Regions from separate parts of the Halomonas sp. B23F22_20 genome, predicted to be linked through region 2. Evidence: riboswitches for the same ligand, from Rfam matches in the RefSeq annotation. Region 2 holds a riboswitch; each other region holds the start of a gene.
What was found. Region 2 has a riboswitch for thiamine pyrophosphate ahead of thiM (hydroxyethylthiazole kinase). Riboswitches for the same ligand answer to the same signal wherever they lie in the genome.

Region 1 (4,601 bases), on a different contig from region 2:
TCTCGTTGCCGACGACCAGGTGCTCGGCGCTGGGCGTGTAGTCATCGACCGCGATGTCGCGATCGTCGATGCACTCTCCGGGCAGGCGGCGCGGTGCCAGCTCAGCATCGTCGACACCGAAAAGCTCAACGCTCACGGCAGCGCCGGCCGCGGCGGAGAGGTCGCACTCCATGATCGCCTGGACCTCGTCCCGAGAGGCAAAGCGGGTCTGGTTGAAGCCGTTAAGGTAAAGCTTCCAGGACTTGGACTCGATCAGCCGCGGCGAGTCCGCCGGCAGCCGGAAACGCGCCACGGCGACGATCGGCTTGCCACGCGCATTGAGCCATGAGACCTCGAAGGCGTGCCACTCGTCCTCACCGACGAACGGCAAGGCTCCCTCCTCGATACCCAGCGGCGCGCGGTTGGCGGCGCGGGGAATAGGGTAGAGCAGCCCGGCATCATACTGCTCGGGGTAGGCAGATTCCCGGCCAAGGGGAGCCTCGGCCAGGGTCTCGGGTCGATCGTGTGCCATCGGTTAACTCCTGATGCCCTTGCCATTGTCGAGCATCCACAGGGCGACGCCGAAGAGTACCACGATGAACGCCAGGATGGCGGTGAGCGCCCAGCCTACGGGAATGTCGGAGACGCCCAGAAAGCCGTAACGAAAGACGTTCACCATGTAGAGGATCGGGTTGAGCATCGAGGCGCCCTGCCAGAAGGCCGGCAGCAGCGAGATCGAATAGAACACCCCGCCCAGGTAGGTCAACGGCGTCAGCACGAAGGTCGGCACGATGGAGATGTCGTCGAACTTCTTGCCCAGCAGTGCGTTGATGAAGCCGCCGATGGCGAACAGCGCCGCGGTCAGTACCACCACCACGATGGTCAACAGCGGATGCGCCACCTCGAGCCGAGTGAAGAACAGCGACACCAGGGTCACGATCACGCCGACGCCCAGGCCACGCGCCATCCCACCCAGCACGAAGCCGGACAGGATGACCCAGTTGGGCATCGGCGAAACCATCATCTCCTCCACGCTGCGCTGGAACTTGTTGGAGAAGAAGGAGGACGCCACGTTGGAGTAGCTGTTGGTGATCACCGCCATCATGATCAGCCCGGGAACGATGAAGTCCATGTAGCTGAAGCCATCCATGGCCCCGATGCGCGAACCGATCAGGTTGCCGAAGATGATGAAGTACATGGTCATGGTGATCGACGGCGGCAGCAGGGTCTGCGGCCAGATTCGCGTGAAGCGCTTGATCTCCTTGACCACGAGCGTCCAGAGGGCGATGGCGATCTGGGTGGCGTTCATGCACTGACCTCCTGGTCCGCTTTCCCTGTTTTCTTCCCGTCTTCCACCATGGAGACGAACATCTCCTCGAGTCGGTTGGCTCGGTTACGCATCGACATCACCTCGATGCCCTGCTCGCCCAGCGCATCAAAGACGGCGTTGAGGCGCTGGCCGCGATGCACCATGACCGACAACTGGGCGTCATCCACTTGCCGGACATCGAAGCCCTCGATCGCCGGCAGCGTCTCGAGCGGATGCGCCAGGTCGAGCAGGAAGGTCTCGGTGTCCAGCTCGGCAAGCAGCTCGCGCACGCTGGTGTCACGGATGATCTCGCCGTGATTGATGATGCCCACATGCCGGCACAGGCTCTCGGCCTCCTCCAGGTAGTGGGTGGTAAGGATGATGGTGGTGCCCTCTTGCTCGTTGATGCGGCGCATGTATTCCCACATGCTGCGGCGCAGCTCGATGTCGACACCGGCGGTGGGCTCGTCGAGAATCAGCAGCCTGGGGCGGTGCATCAGGGCACGAGCGATCATCAGCCGGCGCTTCATGCCGCCGGAGAGCATGCGGGCACTCCCGTTGCGCTTGTCCCACAGCCCCAGGTCGCGCAGCAGCTCCTCGGCGCGTGGCAGAGCCTCGCGGCGCGACATGCCGTAGTAGCCGGCCTGGGCCATCACGATGTCGATGACCTTCTCGAACTGGTTAAAGTTGAATTCCTGGGGGACCACACCCAGATGATACTTGGCACGGGCGAAGTCCTTGTCGATGTCGATGCCGAAGATCGAGACTTTGCCGGCGGTCTTCTGCACCAGCGAGCAAACCACCCCCAGGGTGGTGGACTTGCCCGCGCCGTTGGGCCCCAGCAGGGCATAGAAGTCGCCTCTGGCGACGTCGAGGTCGATGCCCTTGAGGGCCTGGAAGCCATTGCCGTAGACCTTGGTCAACCCACGGATGGACAGAGCCGGTTCGGCCATGAAAGATCCCGTCCAGAAAATGAATGTCGCGCCACGCCTGCCCGCAGCAACAGGCGGACAGGCTCGCCATGCAGCACGTGGGGCGCTATGAGATGGGGGCGCCGCGGCGCAATTCAAGCGATGCCCAGGGCCATCCGCGCCTCCGCACGTCCGTCCCCGAAGGTCGCGCCCGCCCATCTTACGCCATTGGCCTGACGATTCGCATGCTAATCGGGTTGGCGTTCGCCGACCCTGTTGACCCCGCGATGCCGGGTCTCTAGGCTTGATCGCATTCCTGGGGGAGTCCTGACGGACTGAGACTCCGTCGCCGCGCCAATGCCATGCGACGACGGTAACCCTTCGAACCTGATCCGGATCATGCCGGCGAAGGGAAGGAAGTGCCTTCTGCCACGCTTCTCACCCAACGCATTCGCGCCCTCTCGCAGCGGCGCTTGGCATCGTGCCGGGCGTTTCCATGCTGGGGAGAACGCAATGCTCGCAACCGCTAATGCCCTCTGGTGGCTCACCGCCTTCGCCGTCCTGTTTGCCGTGCCGGGTATGCTGTATGCCCGTCGTCACCGGGAGAACCTGGAAGACTTCATCATCGCGCGCAACAGCCAGGGCGCAACCGCCACGGTGCTGACATTGATGGCATCGACGATGGGGACCTGGATCCTGTTCGGCCCTGCCCAGGCGGCCACCTGGGGTGGCCTGGCCGCGATTTCCGGCTATGCGCTGGGCTCACTGGCGCCGCGGCTGGTGATGATTCCCCTGGGCAGGCGCCTGCGCGAGCTGTCCCCTCGCGGACACTCGCTCACCGAATTCGTGATGACCCGTTACGGGCGCCCCATGTACGCCTTCACCCTGGCCATCATGCTGTTCTACCTGTTCATCTCCCTGGCCGCGGGGATCACCGCCATCGCCAGGATGGTCGGGCTGCTGGCACCGGTGCCGCTCTGGGTGACGAGTTCGGCGGTGATGGCCGCTACCCTGCTCTACACCCTCTACGGCGGCCTGCGCGCCTCGATCTTCACCGACAAGGTGCAGATGCTGGTGATCATGCCGCTGCTCGGCACGCTGCTGATCTTCGGCTGGCAGGCCGCCGGCGGCGTCGCTCCCACCCTCGACGGCCTCAAGGCCACCGCACCGCAACTACTGGACATCACCGCTCCGGGCGGGCTCGAGGCCGGCCTCACCTTCTTCCTGGCGGTGATGCTGACCGGGCTCTTCTACCAGGGAAACTGGCAGCGCGTGTATGCCGCCCGAAACGACCGCGCCGTGCGCTTGGGCTTCCTGCTCGGTGGCCTGCTGAGCGCGCCGATGATCTTCGTGATGGGCCTGTTCGGGTTGGCATTCGTGGGACTGGGGCTGCCCGGCGACGGTTCGGTCGCGCTGTTCAGCGTGCTGCTGGCCGATATCCCCGACTGGTTCGCCATTGGCTTGATCGTCCTTGGCCTGGCACTGGTCATGAGCAGCGCCGACACTACCATCAGCGCCGCCTCGAGCATGATCGCCGTCGACGGCGGGCGCCTCCTGCCCAAGGCCAGCGGCCACCGGCTGATGCGGCTGTCGCGCTGGCTGATCTGCCTGTTGGCGCTGCCGGTAACCTTCGTGGCCGCCCAGGGCTACAGCGTGCTGTACCTGTTCCTGCAGGCCGACCTGCTGTGCTGCGCGGCCGCTTTCCCGGTGTTCTTCGGGCTCTTCAACCGCCGCTTCGACGGGCGCGCCGCGGTGCTCGCCACCCTTTGTGGCCTGGTCGCCGGCCTGGCGATCTTCCCGGCTCCCGGTGATGCGCTGGACACGCTGATGGAGTCGTTCCTGCTCGCCACCTTCACCCCGGTGGCGACGGGCCTGATACTGCTGGCACTGCTCCCGGCGAAGCCGCGCTTCGACTTCACGATGCTGAGCGCCGGCGCCCGACGCTTCGAAGGATGATGGTCGCCGGTCGACACGCGAACGCCCCGCGACGGGGCGCTCTTCATGCGCAAGTCAACGGCCCAGCGCCGGAAATCTCTAGGCGTGCAGGTTCGCCGGCCGCTCGAGGCCGAGATGGCCGCGCAGCGTGGCCGATTCGTACTCCTCGCGGAACAGTCCGCGGCGCTGCAGCTCCGGCACCACGTGATCCACGAAATCCTCGATTCCGGACGGCAGTGACGGTGGCATCAGGTTGAAGCCATCCGCGCCGCGCCCGCGGAACCAGCGCTCCATCTCATCGGCGATGCTCTCCGGGGTGCCGATCATGGTGCAATGGCCGCCACCGGCGGCGAGCCGCCCCAGCAGCTCGCGCAGGGTAGGCCTTTCGCTCGCGATAATGCGCAGGATGGTGGCGTAACGTCCCTGGGGTCCACGGAATTCGTCCAGCGGCGGCAAGCTCGGCACCG
Region 2 (4,601 bases):
ATTACCGAGGAGGGCAGCGCCTGGCATGACTGGATCGGCTACGGCCTGGTGGCGTTGATCGCCGTACGCTTGCTGTGGGGCTTCGTCGGCCCCTGGCCGGCGCGCTGGCGGAGCTTCTGGCCGACACCGGCGCGGCTGCGGCGGACCCTCTCCGGCCTTCCTGCCTCGGCGTCGGAGCGGGCACGCATCACCCACACCCCGCTGGGGGCGCTGATGATGCTGACTCTGCTGGCGCTGATGCTGGGGCTTGGCGTGACCGGCTACATGATGGAGGAGACGGTGCGCTTCTGGGGCGTGGGCTGGGTCAAGGTGCTGCACGAGACCATGGCCAACGCCATCGCCGTGCTAGTGCCGCTGCATGTGCTCGGCGCCGTGCTCGAGAGCCGCAAGCGCCGCGACAATCTCATCGCCGGCATGATCCACGGCTATCGACGGACGCCCGAAGAGCCCCCGCCTTCTGCCTGAGTCGGCCGGCAGTTCCAAGTCCGTTACGGCCCCGCACGGTGACGTGCGGGGCCGTTTTCGTGCGCAGGGTCGGCGCGTGCTGCCCGTGTTTTACGACAAGGCGTGGGGAAAGACGCGGGGAAAAGCCCGGGCCGCGGCCTCCGGGTCCGGGGTGCCGCAGATCGCCGAGACTACTGCCAGGCCGCCGGCGCCGGCTCGATATACCGCTTCGGCGTGCTCGGCCTTGAGTCCGCCGATGGCGACCGTGGGCAGCGGGCTGGCGGCGGCGAGCGAGGCCAGGCCGTCGAAGCCCAGCGGCGCGGCGTGGTCGCGCTTGGTGGGGGTGGCGAAGACCGGGCCTAATCCCAGGTAGTCCAGCCGCGCCGCATCGAGCCGCGCCAGCTGCTCGTGGGTCTGCACCGAGAGGCCGAGGATGGCGTTCGGGCCCAGCGCTGCCCGGGCGTCGGCGACCTCGCCGTCGTCCTGGCCGATGTGCAGGCCGTCGGCGTTGCTGGCGAGCGCCACCTCGAGGCGGTCGTTGATGATCAGCGGCACGCCGCTGCCGGCCAGTCCGGTCTTCAGGCGCCGCGCTAGCGGCACCAGCTCGGCGTCGCTGGCGTGCTTGTCGCGCAACTGGACGACACTCACGCCGCCCCGCACCGCGGCCAGCACGGTGTTCTCCAGCCCGTGGGCAGCGCACAGTTCGGGGTCGGTGACCAGATAGAGGGAGAGATCAAGGCGCATCGGTGAGCTCCAGGCGGGCGTGTCCGGTGGGAGTGGTGGCGAGGGTGTCGGGGTCGAGGGCGTACAGGGCATCGAGGAAGGCCACGGCAAAGCTGCCCGGGCCGGTGGCGGTATCGCCAGCGGTCTCGCCGGCGGCGGCGTAGGCGGCCAGCGCTGCCACCGTGGCTTCGAAGGGATCCTCAGCGTCGGCCAGGAAAGCGCCGACCACACCGGTCAACGCGCAGCCCAGGGTGGTAACGCGGGGCATCAGCGCATGGCCGCCGGCCACCCGCGCCAGGCGTCGGCCGTCGGTGACCAGGTCGACCTCGCCGGTGACCGCCACCACCGCGCCGCTGTCGCGGGCCAGGGTTACGGCGGCCCGCTCGGCGCTGGCGGCGGTATCGGTGCTGTCCACGCCACGCCCGCCTCCGCCCTGCCGGGCCAGCGCGAGGATTTCCGAGGCGTTGCCGCGAATCGCGGTCGGGCCCAGCGCCAGCAGCCGGGCGCCGGCTTCACGCCGGAAGCGAGTGGCGCCTACCGCTACCGGGTCGAGTACCCAAGGCGTGCCGGCCGCGATGGCGGCGCGGGCGGCGTCGTCCATGGCGTCCAGCCAGTGGGGCGAGAGGGTGCCGATATTGAGCGTCAGGGCGCCGGCCAGAGCGGCGAACTCGGCGGCCTCCTCGCGGGCATGGACCATGGCTGGCGAGGCGCCCAGCGCCAGCAGCACGTTGGCCATGGTGTTCATCGCCACGTGGTTGGTGATGTTGTGGATCAGCGGGGTGGTCGCGCGCACCCGAGCGAGGTGCGAGGCGTAATCGAGGGATTGCATCGGGCCTCCTGGCGGACGGGAGGCGCAGGCCCGGGAGGGCCGGCACGACTCCCTCCGCCGGCATTATCCGGGTCAGGTGATGAGGGTGCCTCTCAGCCGGAACGGTCTGCCGTGCCGGCGCCCCTGTCGTCGGGCCTCACTATCCCCCTTAGTCTCGGGCTTGTAAAGCCGGCGGGGAGCCACCTGTGCAACCGTCATATCGGGATCATGGAAAGCGGTCTCGGGTACAGGTCGCGAGGGGCGCTATGTCCCCATCCCTGGGCGCTACTTTGGCCATCCATGGCCAAAACCCCCTCTGCGACGTCCCCGGGCCGGCCCCGCCAGGACGAGATAACGGGCGGTCCCTCAGGCGGCCAGCTGGAGCACGATCAGGTTCAGCAGGCAGGCCTGGGAGACGGTCTGGAGATCAGCCGTCATGCCGTTGCCTTCCTCCTCGGGTTCGAGGTGGGATTCTGCGTTCAGGGAGCGCAGCAGCCAGGCGCCGCCGGCGGCCAGGGCGATCAGCGCCAGCGGCAGGCTGCCCACGTCCCAGGGGCTGATCAGCCATTCGATGGCGAGCAGCAGTGCGCCGCCGAGGGCCAGCCACAGCGGGCGGCTCAGGGCGGCGTCGAGGGAGGTCGGGGGAATGGCGGGCATGACGGTGCTCCTGTCCGGGTTGTCGTTGTCCGATCGATAACGCCATGGTAGCGGCGTTGGCTTAAAGTCGGCTTAAGCGACGATAAGGGTCGGACATGACGACGCGGTGTCAGGCGCGGGGCAGCCAGACCCGCACGCGCAGGCCGCCGCCAGGCGCCTCTTCCAGCGACAGGCGGCCGCCATGGCGCTGTACCAGACGGTCGACGATGGACAATCCGAGGCCGGCGCCGGCGCTCGGCCCGGCACGGTGAAAACGTGCCAGAACTTGGCGCCGCTGGGGCTCTGGGATGCCCGGCCCCTGGTCGTCTACCCGCAGCGTCAGCCACTCGGCCTCGCCGCCGAGAGCCACGTCGATGCGTCCGCCGGCCGGCGAGTGGTGCATGGCGTTGCCGACCAGGTTCTGGACCAGGGTGGTGATCGCGCCGGGCTCGGTGCGCAGCCGCCAGTCGCGGCGCTCGTCGGCCTCGAGGTGCAGTTCCTGGCCGTGGTCGGTGGCCAGCGGCAGCAGCTCGGCCAGGGCCTCGCGCACCTCGTGCAGCAGGTCGATGTCCTGGTCGGGGGTCTCCTCCTGCTCGGGCTCGAGGCGCGCCAGGGTCAGCAGCTGGCCGACCAGCCGGGTGGCGCGGGCCATGCCGTCACGCAGCTGGGTCAGGGCCTCGCGGCGGTCGTCCGGGTCCTGGGTGGCCAGGGCGTTCTGGGCATGCAGGTCGAGCACCGCCAGCGGGGTCCGCAGCTCGTGGGCGGCGTCGGCGATGAAGCGTTTCTCGCGGCTGCGCAGCTCGCGCAGCCGCCCCAGCAGCCGGTTGAGCGCCCCGGCGATGGTGGCCAGCTCCTGGGGCAGCGGGGTCTCCGGTAGCGGCTGGAGGTTGTGGGGATCGCGGTTGCGGATCTGGGCGGCCATGCGTGACAGCGGGCGCAGCCCCCAGCCGATGGCCCACCACAGCAGCGCCGCCAGTACCGGCAGGCCCAGCAGGTCCGGCAGCAGGGTGCGCTGGGCGATGTCGGTGACCAGCCCGCCGCGCACGTCGCCGCGCTCGCCGACCAGCACCCGTAGGTCGTCGTCCGAAGCGCTCAGGGCGAAGACCCGCCATTCGCGGTCGTTCAGCCGCACGTCCTGGTAGCCGTCGCGGCGTTCAGTGAACGGCGCAGAGGGGGCGCTGGCCGAGCGCAGCAGCAGTCGCTCGCCGCGCCAGGCCTGGAAGGCCACCTTGCCCTCGTAGCGATGGCCGGCGATGGCCGAGTCGCCCGACTCGGCACGCTGGAGCGCGCTGTCGAGGCTCGCCAGCAGGGCGTCGCGCTGCGTCTCGGGGAGCGGCGCGCGTATCAGCCCCTCCAGCAGGCGAGCGTTCTGGGCCAGGCGGGCGTCGAACAGTTCTTCGACCTCGTGAGTGGCATCACGGTAGCTAGTCACGCCGATCACCAGCATGCACAGCGCGACCACCAGTAGAACGATGCCCAGGGTGCGGCGGCGGATGGAGCTCATGTGTCCTCGTCCGTCGCGGCCTTGTCCATGATGTAGCCGATGCCCCGCAGGGTGCGGATCAGCTCGGGAAACAGCTTGCGACGAAGATGGTGCACGTGGACTTCGATCGCGTTGCTCTCCACGTCCTCGTCCCAGCCGTAGACCAGCCGGGTCAGGGTATCGCGGGTGAAGGCGTGTCCCGGGTGGCTGAGGAATTCCTGCAGCAGGGTAAATTCCCGGCGCGACAGCGTGACCGGTTCTCCGAGGTAGGTGACGAGGCGATTGCCGGGGTCGAGCACCACGCCGCGGTGGCGCAGTTCGCTGGTGACGTGACCCTGGCTGCGCCGCAGCAGGGCGCGCAGCCGCGCCTTGAGCTCGGCGACCTCGAAGGGCTTGGTCAGGTAGTCGTCGGCGCCGGCGTCCAGGCCCTGGATGCGCTCCTCGATGCCGTCGCGGGCGGTCAGAACCAGCACCGGGACCCGATTGCCGGCCCGGCGCAGGCGTTCG
Region 3 (4,601 bases), on a different contig from region 2:
CGCTAGTGCGATGGAGCAGCAGCCTGTCCCTAGGCCGCGGGCTACGCCGACGCGGCCTGCTGCTGGTACCCAGCGAGACGGCACCGCCGCCGGTGCTGCGCGACGAGACTCCGCCGCCGGTGGTCGAGGACGGCCTCGAGCCCTCGCCAACACCGAACGAGCGGCCCTGCGACATGCCGACCCAATCCTTCACCCGGGACTGGGCCCGGCCGCCGGTCACCGAGAGGCGGCCCACCCTCGGGGAATGACCCGGGGGTGTTCGTCCGCGACCAACCTGCTAGACTGGCTCGACTCGCTTGACGGGGTGCCGGTGGAACCGGCTGAGATGGCGCAGGCTCACTGAGAAGGAACTCGCAAGAGTCCGAGAGCCCAAGCGCTGGTCCCGTGGAACCTGATCCGGGTGGGTGCGGCACGGCCGCACGTGAACCGGCGTAGGGAATCAGGCGGAGGGACCGGCACCTCCTCGATGTTCTCGCCGGCCCTGCCTCCCTATTCCCCTGTGCCCACCCTCCGGATCCCGATCGCAACGGAGGCAAGATGGGCTACCGCTTCAGAGATCTCACCGCCGCCTGCCAGGACGACTGGCGCGCCTATATCGAGCATGACTTCGTGCGCACCCTCGGCGCCGGTACACTCGAGGGCGACGCCTTCCGCCACTACCTGCAGCAGGACTACCTGTTCCTGATCCACTTCGCCCGTGCCTACGCCCTGGCCGCCTACAAGAGCCGCGACCTGACCGAATTGAACCAGGCCTTCGACGGCCTGAAGACCATTCTCGACGTCGAACTGGACCTGCACCGCGGCTTCTGCCGCGACTGGGGCATCACCGAAGACGACCTGGCAGCCCTGCCCGAAGCCCGTGCCACCCTGGCCTACACCCGCTACGTGCTCGATGCCGGCAGCCGCGGCGACCTGCTCGACCTGCGGGTGGCGCTCGCGCCCTGCCTGGTCGGCTATGGCGAGATCGCGAACTGGCTTCAGGCCCAGCCGTTCACCGTGCGCGGCGACGCCAACCCCTATGAGCCCTGGATCGCCATGTACCAGAGCGAGGAGTTCCAGGCCGCCATGCGCGCCGAGATCGCCTGGCTGGACGCGAGGCTTGCCGAGGTGACGCCGGCGCGCTTCGAGCAACTGGCACGGCTGTTCCGCGACGCGACCCGGCTGGAGATCGATTTCTGGCAGATGGGGCTGGATCGCGCGGACTGAGAGATACCTGCCGGCTGAATCAGGGGCGCCGGGGACGGGTCGTAGAGGGGGTCCTACGCCAGGGGTGAGGAGCACTGCTCCGAACGGGCTGGCCAAGGATGGCCAGCACCGGCCCTGCAAGCGGAGCAGGACGCGAGAGCGCAGCAGGGCGTCGGTAGCGTACAGGGAGGTATTCACAGCGCCCCCTCGTAGACCTGTCGCCGGATCAGCCCCGGGCCACATGCACCAGATAAAAGATGATGACACGGCCCGCCATCGCGGCGGGCACCACCACGCTTGACGGGGTGCCGTTGAAGACGGCTGAGATCATGCAGCACTCGAGCATGGGTCCCGTTGAACCTGAACTGGCTAGGACCAGCGTAGGGATCAAGCGACACGCCGCCGGGCTCGGTGCCTGCGGCCAATGTCCTCCCCAGCTGTCCTCCCTGATAACACTACCCAAGCAAAGGGAGACCGACCGATGGCAAAGACCGATCATTTCCTCGCCGAGAGCGCCCGCGTCGACGCCGCCGCCGTCCAGGCCCTGCCGGGCTCGCGCAAGATCTATGTCGAGGGCTCGCGCCCCGATATTCGCGTGCCCTTCCGCGAGATCAGCCTCTCGCCGACCCGCACCTCAGGCGTGGGCCCGGATGAGCAGAACCCGCCGCTGCTGGTCTATGACACCTCAGGCCCCTACACCGACCCCGAGGCCGACATCGACCTGCGCCGCGGCCTGCCGGAACTGCGCCGAGGCTGGATAGAGGCCCGCGACGACACCGAGTTCCTCGACGGCCCGACCTCCGAGTACGGCCGCCGCCGGGCCAACGATCCGATGCTCGCCCCGCTGCGTTTCGACCTGACGCGCACGCCGCGGCGCGCCAAGGAAGGCCGGAACGTCACCCAGCTGCACTATGCGCGCCAGGGCATCATCACCCCCGAGATGGAGTTCATCGCCATCCGCGAGAATCAACGCAGGCAAGCCCTCGGGACCGAGGAAGTCGAGCGCATCCTCGGCCACCAGCACCCGGGCGAGAGCTTCGGCGCCCGCCTGCCCGAAGAAATCACCCCGGAGTTCGTGCGCGACGAGGTCGCCGCCGGCCGTGCCATCATCCCCTGCAACATCAACCACCCGGAGTCCGAGCCGATGATCATCGGGCGCAACTTCCTGGTGAAGATCAACGGCAACCTGGGCAACTCGGCGGTGACCTCCTCCATCGAGGACGAGGTCGACAAGATGACCTGGGGCATCCGCTGGGGCTCGGACACCATCATGGATCTTTCCACCGGGGCCAACATCCACGAGACCCGCGAGTGGATCATCCGCAACGCCCCGGTGCCGATCGGCACCGTGCCCATCTATCAGGCGCTGGAGAAGGTCAACGGCGTGGCCGAGGACCTGACCTGGGAAGTGTTCCGCGACACCCTGATCGAACAGGCCGAGCAGGGCGTCGACTACTTCACCATCCATGCCGGCGTGTTGCTGCGCTACGTGCCGCTGACCGCCAGGCGCACCACCGGCATCGTCTCCCGCGGCGGCTCGATCATGGCCAAGTGGTGCCTCTACCACCACCGCGAGAGCTTCCTCTACGAGCACTTCGAGGAGATCTGCGAGATCTGCAAGCGCTACGACGTGGCCTTCTCGCTGGGCGACGGCCTGCGCCCGGGCTCGGTGGCCGACGCCAACGACGAGGCCCAGTTCGCCGAGCTCGAGACCCTCGGCGAGCTGACCCGCATCGCCTGGAAGCACGACGTCCAGGTGATGATCGAGGGCCCCGGCCACGTGCCCATGCACCTGATCAAGGAGAACATGGACAAGCAGCTTGCCGAGTGCGACGAGGCACCCTTCTACACTCTGGGGCCGCTGACCACCGACATCGCACCGGGCTACGACCACATTACCTCCGGCATCGGCGCGGCGATGATCGGCTGGTACGGCTGCGCCATGCTCTGCTACGTCACGCCCAAGGAGCACCTGGGCCTGCCCAACAAGGACGACGTCAAGACCGGCATCATCACCTACAAGATCGCCGCCCACGCCGCCGACCTCGCCAAGGGCCACCCGGCCGCCCAGCGTCGCGACAACGCCCTGTCCAAGGCACGCTTCGAGTTCCGCTGGGAGGACCAGTTCAACCTCGGGCTCGATCCGGACACCGCCCGCGAGTACCACGACGAGACCCTGCCCAAGGACTCCGCCAAGGTCGCCCATTTTTGCTCCATGTGCGGGCCCAAGTTCTGCTCGATGAAGATCAGCCAGGAGGTGCGCGACTACGCCGCGGAAAACGGCCTCGAGGGCGACCGCGCGGCGGTGGAACGCGGCATGGAAGAGCAGGCCGAGAAGTTCCGCGACCAGGGCGCCGAGCTGTACAAGGAGGTCTGACCTCACGCCTCTGACGCATAACGCCGCGCCGGCAATCAGCCGACGCGGCGTTTTTTCGTCGAGACGCCTTCAGCTTCAGGTTGTCGAGGCGGCACCGACCGCCGGTTCCTCCTGCGAGTCTCGACCGCCGGGCGCGAAGCCGAGTAGCCGCAGGGCATTGAGCGTGACCAGCACGGTCGCCCCGGTATCGGCCAGGATCGCCAGCCACAGCCCGGTGATCCCCAGCACGGTGGTGACCAGGAACAGCGCCTTCAGGCCCAGGGCGATGGCGATGTTCTGGCGGATATTGGCCATGGTCGCCCGAGCCAGTCGGATCATCGCCGCCACGTCGCCCACCCGATTGCGCAGCAGGGCCCCGTCGGCGGTCTCCAGCGCCACGTCGGTGCCCGAGCCCATGGCCACGCCGACATGCGCGCTGGCGAGTGCCGGGGCATCGTTGATGCCGTCGCCGATCATCATCACTCGCTCGCCCCCGGCGAGTTCGCGAATCGCCTCGACCTTGCCTTCCGGCATCAGCTCGGCACGACGCTCGATCCCGATGGCCCCGGCGATGGCCGCCGCCGTGCGATCGTTGTCGCCGGTGAGCATCACCGCGCGCACGCCGAGCGCCGACAGCGCGGCCACGCCGTTGGCGGTGTCGCCCCGAGGCTCGTCGCGCATGGCGATCGCCCCCAGCACAACGCCCTCCTCGACCGCCACGATCACCGTCTTGCCCTCGGCTTCCAGCGCCTCGACGCTCGCGGCCAGCGACTCGGGCATCGACCAGCGTTGGGCCACGTGACGCGGCGCGCCGAGGAAGGCGTTCCGTCCGTCACGCCGGGCCTCGACGCCCAGCCCGGGAAGGGCCCGGGCCTCGCCGACCGGCGAAGGCGCGACGCCGATCGACCGCGCATGCTCGAGCACCGCCAGCGCCAGGGGGTGGCTCGCCCCCTGCTCGAGGCTCGCCGCCAGGCCGATCACGGCCTCGGCATCATGCACCTCGCCGGCGGCCACCACGTCGGTCACCCGAGGCCGGCCCTCGGTCAGGGTGCCGGTCTTG
Region 4 (4,601 bases), on a different contig from region 2:
GCCATTGCCGATGAAGATGTCCTCGATGCCCACGCCGGGAATGCCCTTGCGCTGACACTCCTGCATGATCGCCTTGCGCGCCGAATACAGCCCCTTGGAATCACAATAGCCCTGGGCAGTGGGCAGGTTGCGCATCACGTCCTGGAGGATTTCCTCCGGCGCCTCGAAGCCGAACGGCGCGGGATTGCCGATATTCAGCTTGAGGATGCGCTGGCCTTCCTCTTCCAGGCGCTTGGCGTGGTCGAGCACCGGGCCGCGAATGTCATAGCAGACATTGTCGAGCTTGTGCGATTTCCTGAGCGGGGCAGTGTCCATGGGTCGTGTCCAGTGAGGTCCAGGGCCGCGGGGCGGCGGGGATAGCGTCTTTGGGCTGAGAGAAACTCTGTGTGGGCGTTGTTCAGCTGGCCGCTTCGTCGTCGACTCTCGCAGAGGCGTTGGCATCCTCTTCGGGAGGCTCCGCCGGGATGTCGGCGGGGGTCTCGAGGGTCAGCCGGCCGAGCTTGCCGTCGCGCAACTCGTGCAGCAACACCTCGGCGCCGCGATGAAGATCGACCTCGCCGCCCGGGCGCAGGCCGCCGCGCTTGCCGGCGATGGTGCTCAGGATGGCATGGCCGTCGTAGCCGGCCAGCGCCAGCAGGTCGAGGCGGTCGTCGCCGTCGGCATCGACCCGGTCGGCATCCGGGTTGGGCTGATAGGCGGGCAGTTCCTTGAGCTTGTAGCGCGAAGAGAGTGCCTCGGGGTAGCGCCTGGCCAGCTCGGCGGCGGCGACCACCGCGACATCGACGTAGTCGATGGCGGTATCGCGAATGGCGCCGCTGGCGGCCAGGCGATAGGCGCTGGCCTGATCCTCGATCTTGGGCCATAGCACTCCGGGGGTGTCGATCAGCGCCACCTGCCCGCCGATGCGCACCTTCTGCTGGCGCTTGGTGACCGCCGGCTCATTGCCGGTCTTGGCGATGGTGCGTCCGGCCAGGCCGTTGATCAGCGTCGACTTGCCGACGTTGGGAATGCCCATGATCATCACCCGTACGTCGCGGTCGGCGCGTACCTGGCCGGCCAGCTCGTGGCACAGCTTGGGGATCCGCTTGAGTTCGCGAGCCTGGGTGGTGGTCACCGCCAGCGCCCGGGTGTCGGCCTGGGCGTCGAAGTGAGACGTCCACTCCTTGGTGCGGGCCGGGTCGGCCAGATCGGCCCGGGAGAGAATCTTGAGCACCGGCTTGTGTCGGGTGAGCTCCGCCAGCATGGGGTTGGCGCTGGAGTAGGGCAGACGGGCATCGAGCACCTCGATGACCACGTCGATCTCCGGCAGTGCCTCGAGGATCTGGCGACGTGCCTTGTTCATGTGTCCCGGGTACCAGCCGAGCATCACATCTCTCCTGCTTGCCAAATGAAACGGCCGACCATCATAGCAGATGGCCGGCCGCCTCAGGACGGGGCTCGACTATTCCCCGGGATGAAAGTCGATGGCGACCGAGTTGATGCAGTAGCGTTGGCCGGTGGTCTCGGCCGGGCCGTCCGGGAAGACATGGCCGAGGTGGGCATCGCAGCGGGCGCAGATTACTTCGGTGCGCTGCATGCCGTGGCTCGAATCGGCATGCTGCTCAACGCAGCCGGAGGCAAGCGGACGGTCGAAGCTCGGCCAGCCGCAGCCGGCGTCGAACTTGTGCTCGTTCTCGAACAGCGGGGCGTGACAACACACGCAGTGATAGATGCCGTGCTCGTCGGTGACTCCGTGGTCTCCGGAGAAGGGGCGTTCGGTGCCTTTCTCCCGAGTGACGTGATATTGCTCGGGAGTGAGCTGTTCACGCCATTCGGCATCGCTCTTCTCTATCTTCTTGCGCATGGACTTTCTCCTTATCGCGTCGCGGGCGCCTGCACCTCATTGTGACATCCGAAGGGCGGTTTTTTTCCACCTCGGCTACCAACGCTGAGGTCGCGCAGCACCCCGTGCTTGACAGTTTCCAGGGGGCTCAGTAATATACGCGCCATCTCGACGAGGCGAGACACAGCGTCCCATTCGTCTAGTGGTCCAGGACACCGCCCTTTCACGGCGGTAACAGGGGTTCGAACCCCCTATGGGACGCCACTCTTCTCGATGAGATATCGGAGTGCGGGAATAGCTCAGTGGTAGAGCATCGCCTTGCCAAGGCGAGGGTCGCGAGTTCGAATCTCGTTTCCCGCTCCATTTGTCCATTTGGGCAATGATGCGTCCCATTCGTCTAGTGGTCTAGGACACCGCCCTTTCACGGCGGTAACAGGGGTTCGAACCCCCTATGGGACGCCACTTCCGATGTTTGACAATGCGAGACCTGCGGGAATAGCTCAGTGGTAGAGCATCGCCTTGCCAAGGCGAGGGTCGCGAGTTCGAATCTCGTTTCCCGCTCCAATCTTCCCTCGGGAAATTGGATTAGGAAGTCAGGCGGTCGAGGGTCGCGAGCTGGAGCGCCAGCCCGGTCGAATCTCGTTTTCCGCTCCATTTGTCCATTAGGGCAATGATTGCGTCCCATTCGTCTAGTGGCCTAGGACACCGCCCTTTCACGGCGGTAACAGGGGTTCGAACCCCCTATGGGACGCCACTTCGCATCGTCTCCTTCCTGTAGAGCGGGAATAGCTCAGTGGTAGAGCATCGCCTTGCCAAGGCGAGGGTCGCGAGTTCGAATCTCGTTTCCCGCTCCATTTTCTACGTAGCAATATCCGGTAGGCCAAGGCTCGGGTCACGACCCGGTGTGCCGGCCCAGTCGAATCTCGTTTCCCGCTCCATTCAATTCCAGTGCCTCAATCGGTCTGGCCAAGGCTCACGCCGCGAGCCGGGGCGCCGGTCCGATCGAATCTCGTTTCCCGCTCCATGTCAAGATTCTTACGATCCCTCCCCACTCGATCCAGGCGCGGATCACGATCCGGCATGCCGATCTGATGGGTCGTTTTTCTCGCTTTAGTCTGCCTTACCCCTTACCCCTTACCCCTTACCCCTTACCCCTTACCCTGTTCTTTCACTTCCGTCCGTCGATGCCGCCAAGCGAGGCCGACTGTTCTTGCGTACGTGAATGCGCTATGGTCGACCAAGACACGGGGTGCGGCAGACGCCGCTGAGATGATACCCGTTGAACCTGATCCAGTTCACACTGGCGAAGGGATGTCGGCCGGCTCCAGCGCGGCGCCCTTTGCCGCGTACCAAGGAGTTCCCATGGCCGATTCTCCCCTTCCGATCGCTGAACAGGTGGTGCTCATTACCGGCGGTGCCCGTGGCCTCGGTGCGCACTTGAGCCGTGCGTTCCTCGCCCAGGGCGCCCGGGTGGTGATCAACTACTTCCAGAGTCGCGAGGCCGCCGAGACATTGGTGAAGGAGACGCCGCAGCGGGCCCTGGCCGTGCAGGCGGACGTGCGGGAAGCCGGTGCGGTCACCGCGCTGTTCGAGCGGGCCCGTCGCCACTTCGGCGCGCCGATCACCACCGTGGTGAACAACGCGCTGCCCGAGTTCACCTTCAATGGCGATGCGCGTCCCCACGCCGACGCGCTGGACTGGGCGCACCTCAACCAGCAGATCGAGGGCATCAACCGCGGGGCGCTGAATACCACCCGCTCGGCGCTTGACGGCATGCGCGAACGCGGTGGCGGCCGTATCCTCAATATCGGCACCAATCTGTTCCAGAACCCCGTGGTGCCCTATCACGACTATACCGCCGGCAAGGCCGCGCTCCTCTCTTTGACCCGCACGCTGTCCCATGACCTGGGGCCCGATAACATCACCGTGAACATGATCTCCGGCGGGCTCCTGCGCACCACCGACGCGTCGAGCGCGACCCCGGAAGCGGTCTTCGAGCTGATCGCGCAGAACACGCCGTTGCGCCGGGTGACCACGCCGGAGGAATTCGCCGACGCGGCCCTGTTCTTCGCCTCGCCCTGGGCGAGGGCGGTCACCGGCCAGAACCTGATCGTCGACGGCGGGCTGGTGAAAGGATGATGATGCCGCGCAGTTCCGACGAGACCCTGCACATCAACCTGTTCGTCATGGGCTGCGGCCACCATCGCGCGGCCTGGCGGCATCCCGACTCCTGCGCCGAGCGGCTCGGCGACATCGCCTATTACGAGTCGCTGGCGCGCACTGCCGAGCGCGGCAAGCTGGATGCGGTGTTCTTCGCCGACGGCATGAGCGCCGGCAGCGTGGAGGACGGCTTTCACTGGCACCTCGAACCGCTGACCGCGCTCTCCGCCATGAGTCGGGCGACCCGGCGAATCGGCCTGATCAGCACGATCTCGAGTACCTTCTACACACCGTTTCACGCGGCCAGGCTGGTGGGGTCGCTGGATCACATCTCCGGCGGGCGCGTGGGCTGGAACGTGGTGACCTCGATGTTCGACGGCGAGGCGCGCAATCATGGCTATCCGGCGATGCCCGACCACGCTGAGCGCTATGCCCGTGCCGAGGAATTCGTCGAGACCGTACTGGCGCTCTGGGACAGCTGGTCCGACGACGCCATCGAACGCGATCGGCAGGGCCGCTACGCCGATCCGCACAAGGTGCGCAAGATTCATCATCACGGCGAGCACTTCCTGGTGGACGGGCCTCTGAACCTGCCGCGACCGCCCCAGGGGCATCCGCT

Region 1: another riboswitch for thiamine pyrophosphate. It lies ahead of ACGTN6_RS00870 (sodium:solute symporter family protein); the one in region 2 lies ahead of thiM (hydroxyethylthiazole kinase).
Region 3: another riboswitch for thiamine pyrophosphate. It lies ahead of thiC (phosphomethylpyrimidine synthase ThiC); the one in region 2 lies ahead of thiM (hydroxyethylthiazole kinase).
Region 4: another riboswitch for thiamine pyrophosphate. It lies ahead of ACGTN6_RS00860 (3-oxoacyl-ACP reductase); the one in region 2 lies ahead of thiM (hydroxyethylthiazole kinase).

Annotation. Positions count from the first base shown of each region.
Region 1 is NZ_JBIEKH010000001.1:191,821-196,421, reverse strand. It holds gene queF (NADPH-dependent 7-cyano-7-deazaguanine reductase QueF) at 1-511, opposite strand, end outside; gene ACGTN6_RS00880 (ABC transporter permease) at 515-1,288, opposite strand; gene ACGTN6_RS00875 (ABC transporter ATP-binding protein) at 1,285-2,241, opposite strand; TPP riboswitch at 2,508-2,630, shown strand; gene ACGTN6_RS00870 (sodium:solute symporter family protein) at 2,713-4,155, shown strand; gene ACGTN6_RS00865 (LLM class flavin-dependent oxidoreductase) at 4,234-4,601, opposite strand, start outside.
Region 2 is NZ_JBIEKH010000004.1:240,574-245,174, forward strand. It holds gene ACGTN6_RS04625 (cytochrome b/b6 domain-containing protein) at 1-465, shown strand, start outside; gene thiE (thiamine phosphate synthase) at 556-1,188, opposite strand; gene thiM (hydroxyethylthiazole kinase) at 1,178-1,996, opposite strand; TPP riboswitch at 2,029-2,131, opposite strand; gene ACGTN6_RS04640 (hypothetical protein) at 2,342-2,632, opposite strand; gene ACGTN6_RS04645 (ATP-binding protein) at 2,742-4,115, opposite strand; gene ACGTN6_RS04650 (response regulator) at 4,112-4,601, opposite strand, start outside.
Region 3 is NZ_JBIEKH010000001.1:26,525-31,125, reverse strand. It holds gene mdoH (glucans biosynthesis glucosyltransferase MdoH) at 1-248, shown strand, start outside; gene tenA (thiaminase II) at 538-1,206, shown strand; TPP riboswitch at 1,477-1,589, shown strand; gene thiC (phosphomethylpyrimidine synthase ThiC) at 1,667-3,562, shown strand; gene ACGTN6_RS00115 (heavy metal translocating P-type ATPase) at 3,638-4,601, opposite strand, start outside.
Region 4 is NZ_JBIEKH010000001.1:186,909-191,509, forward strand. It holds gene ACGTN6_RS00815 (pyridoxal phosphate-dependent aminotransferase) at 1-315, opposite strand, end outside; gene ylqF (ribosome biogenesis GTPase YlqF) at 398-1,366, opposite strand; gene msrB (peptide-methionine (R)-S-oxide reductase MsrB) at 1,442-1,843, opposite strand; tRNA gene ACGTN6_RS00830 (tRNA-Glu) at 2,011-2,086, shown strand; tRNA gene ACGTN6_RS00835 (tRNA-Gly) at 2,111-2,185, shown strand; tRNA gene ACGTN6_RS00840 (tRNA-Glu) at 2,209-2,284, shown strand; tRNA gene ACGTN6_RS00845 (tRNA-Gly) at 2,312-2,386, shown strand; tRNA gene ACGTN6_RS00850 (tRNA-Glu) at 2,501-2,576, shown strand; tRNA gene ACGTN6_RS00855 (tRNA-Gly) at 2,602-2,676, shown strand; TPP riboswitch at 3,058-3,151, shown strand; gene ACGTN6_RS00860 (3-oxoacyl-ACP reductase) at 3,185-3,961, shown strand; gene ACGTN6_RS00865 (LLM class flavin-dependent oxidoreductase) at 3,964-4,601, shown strand, end outside.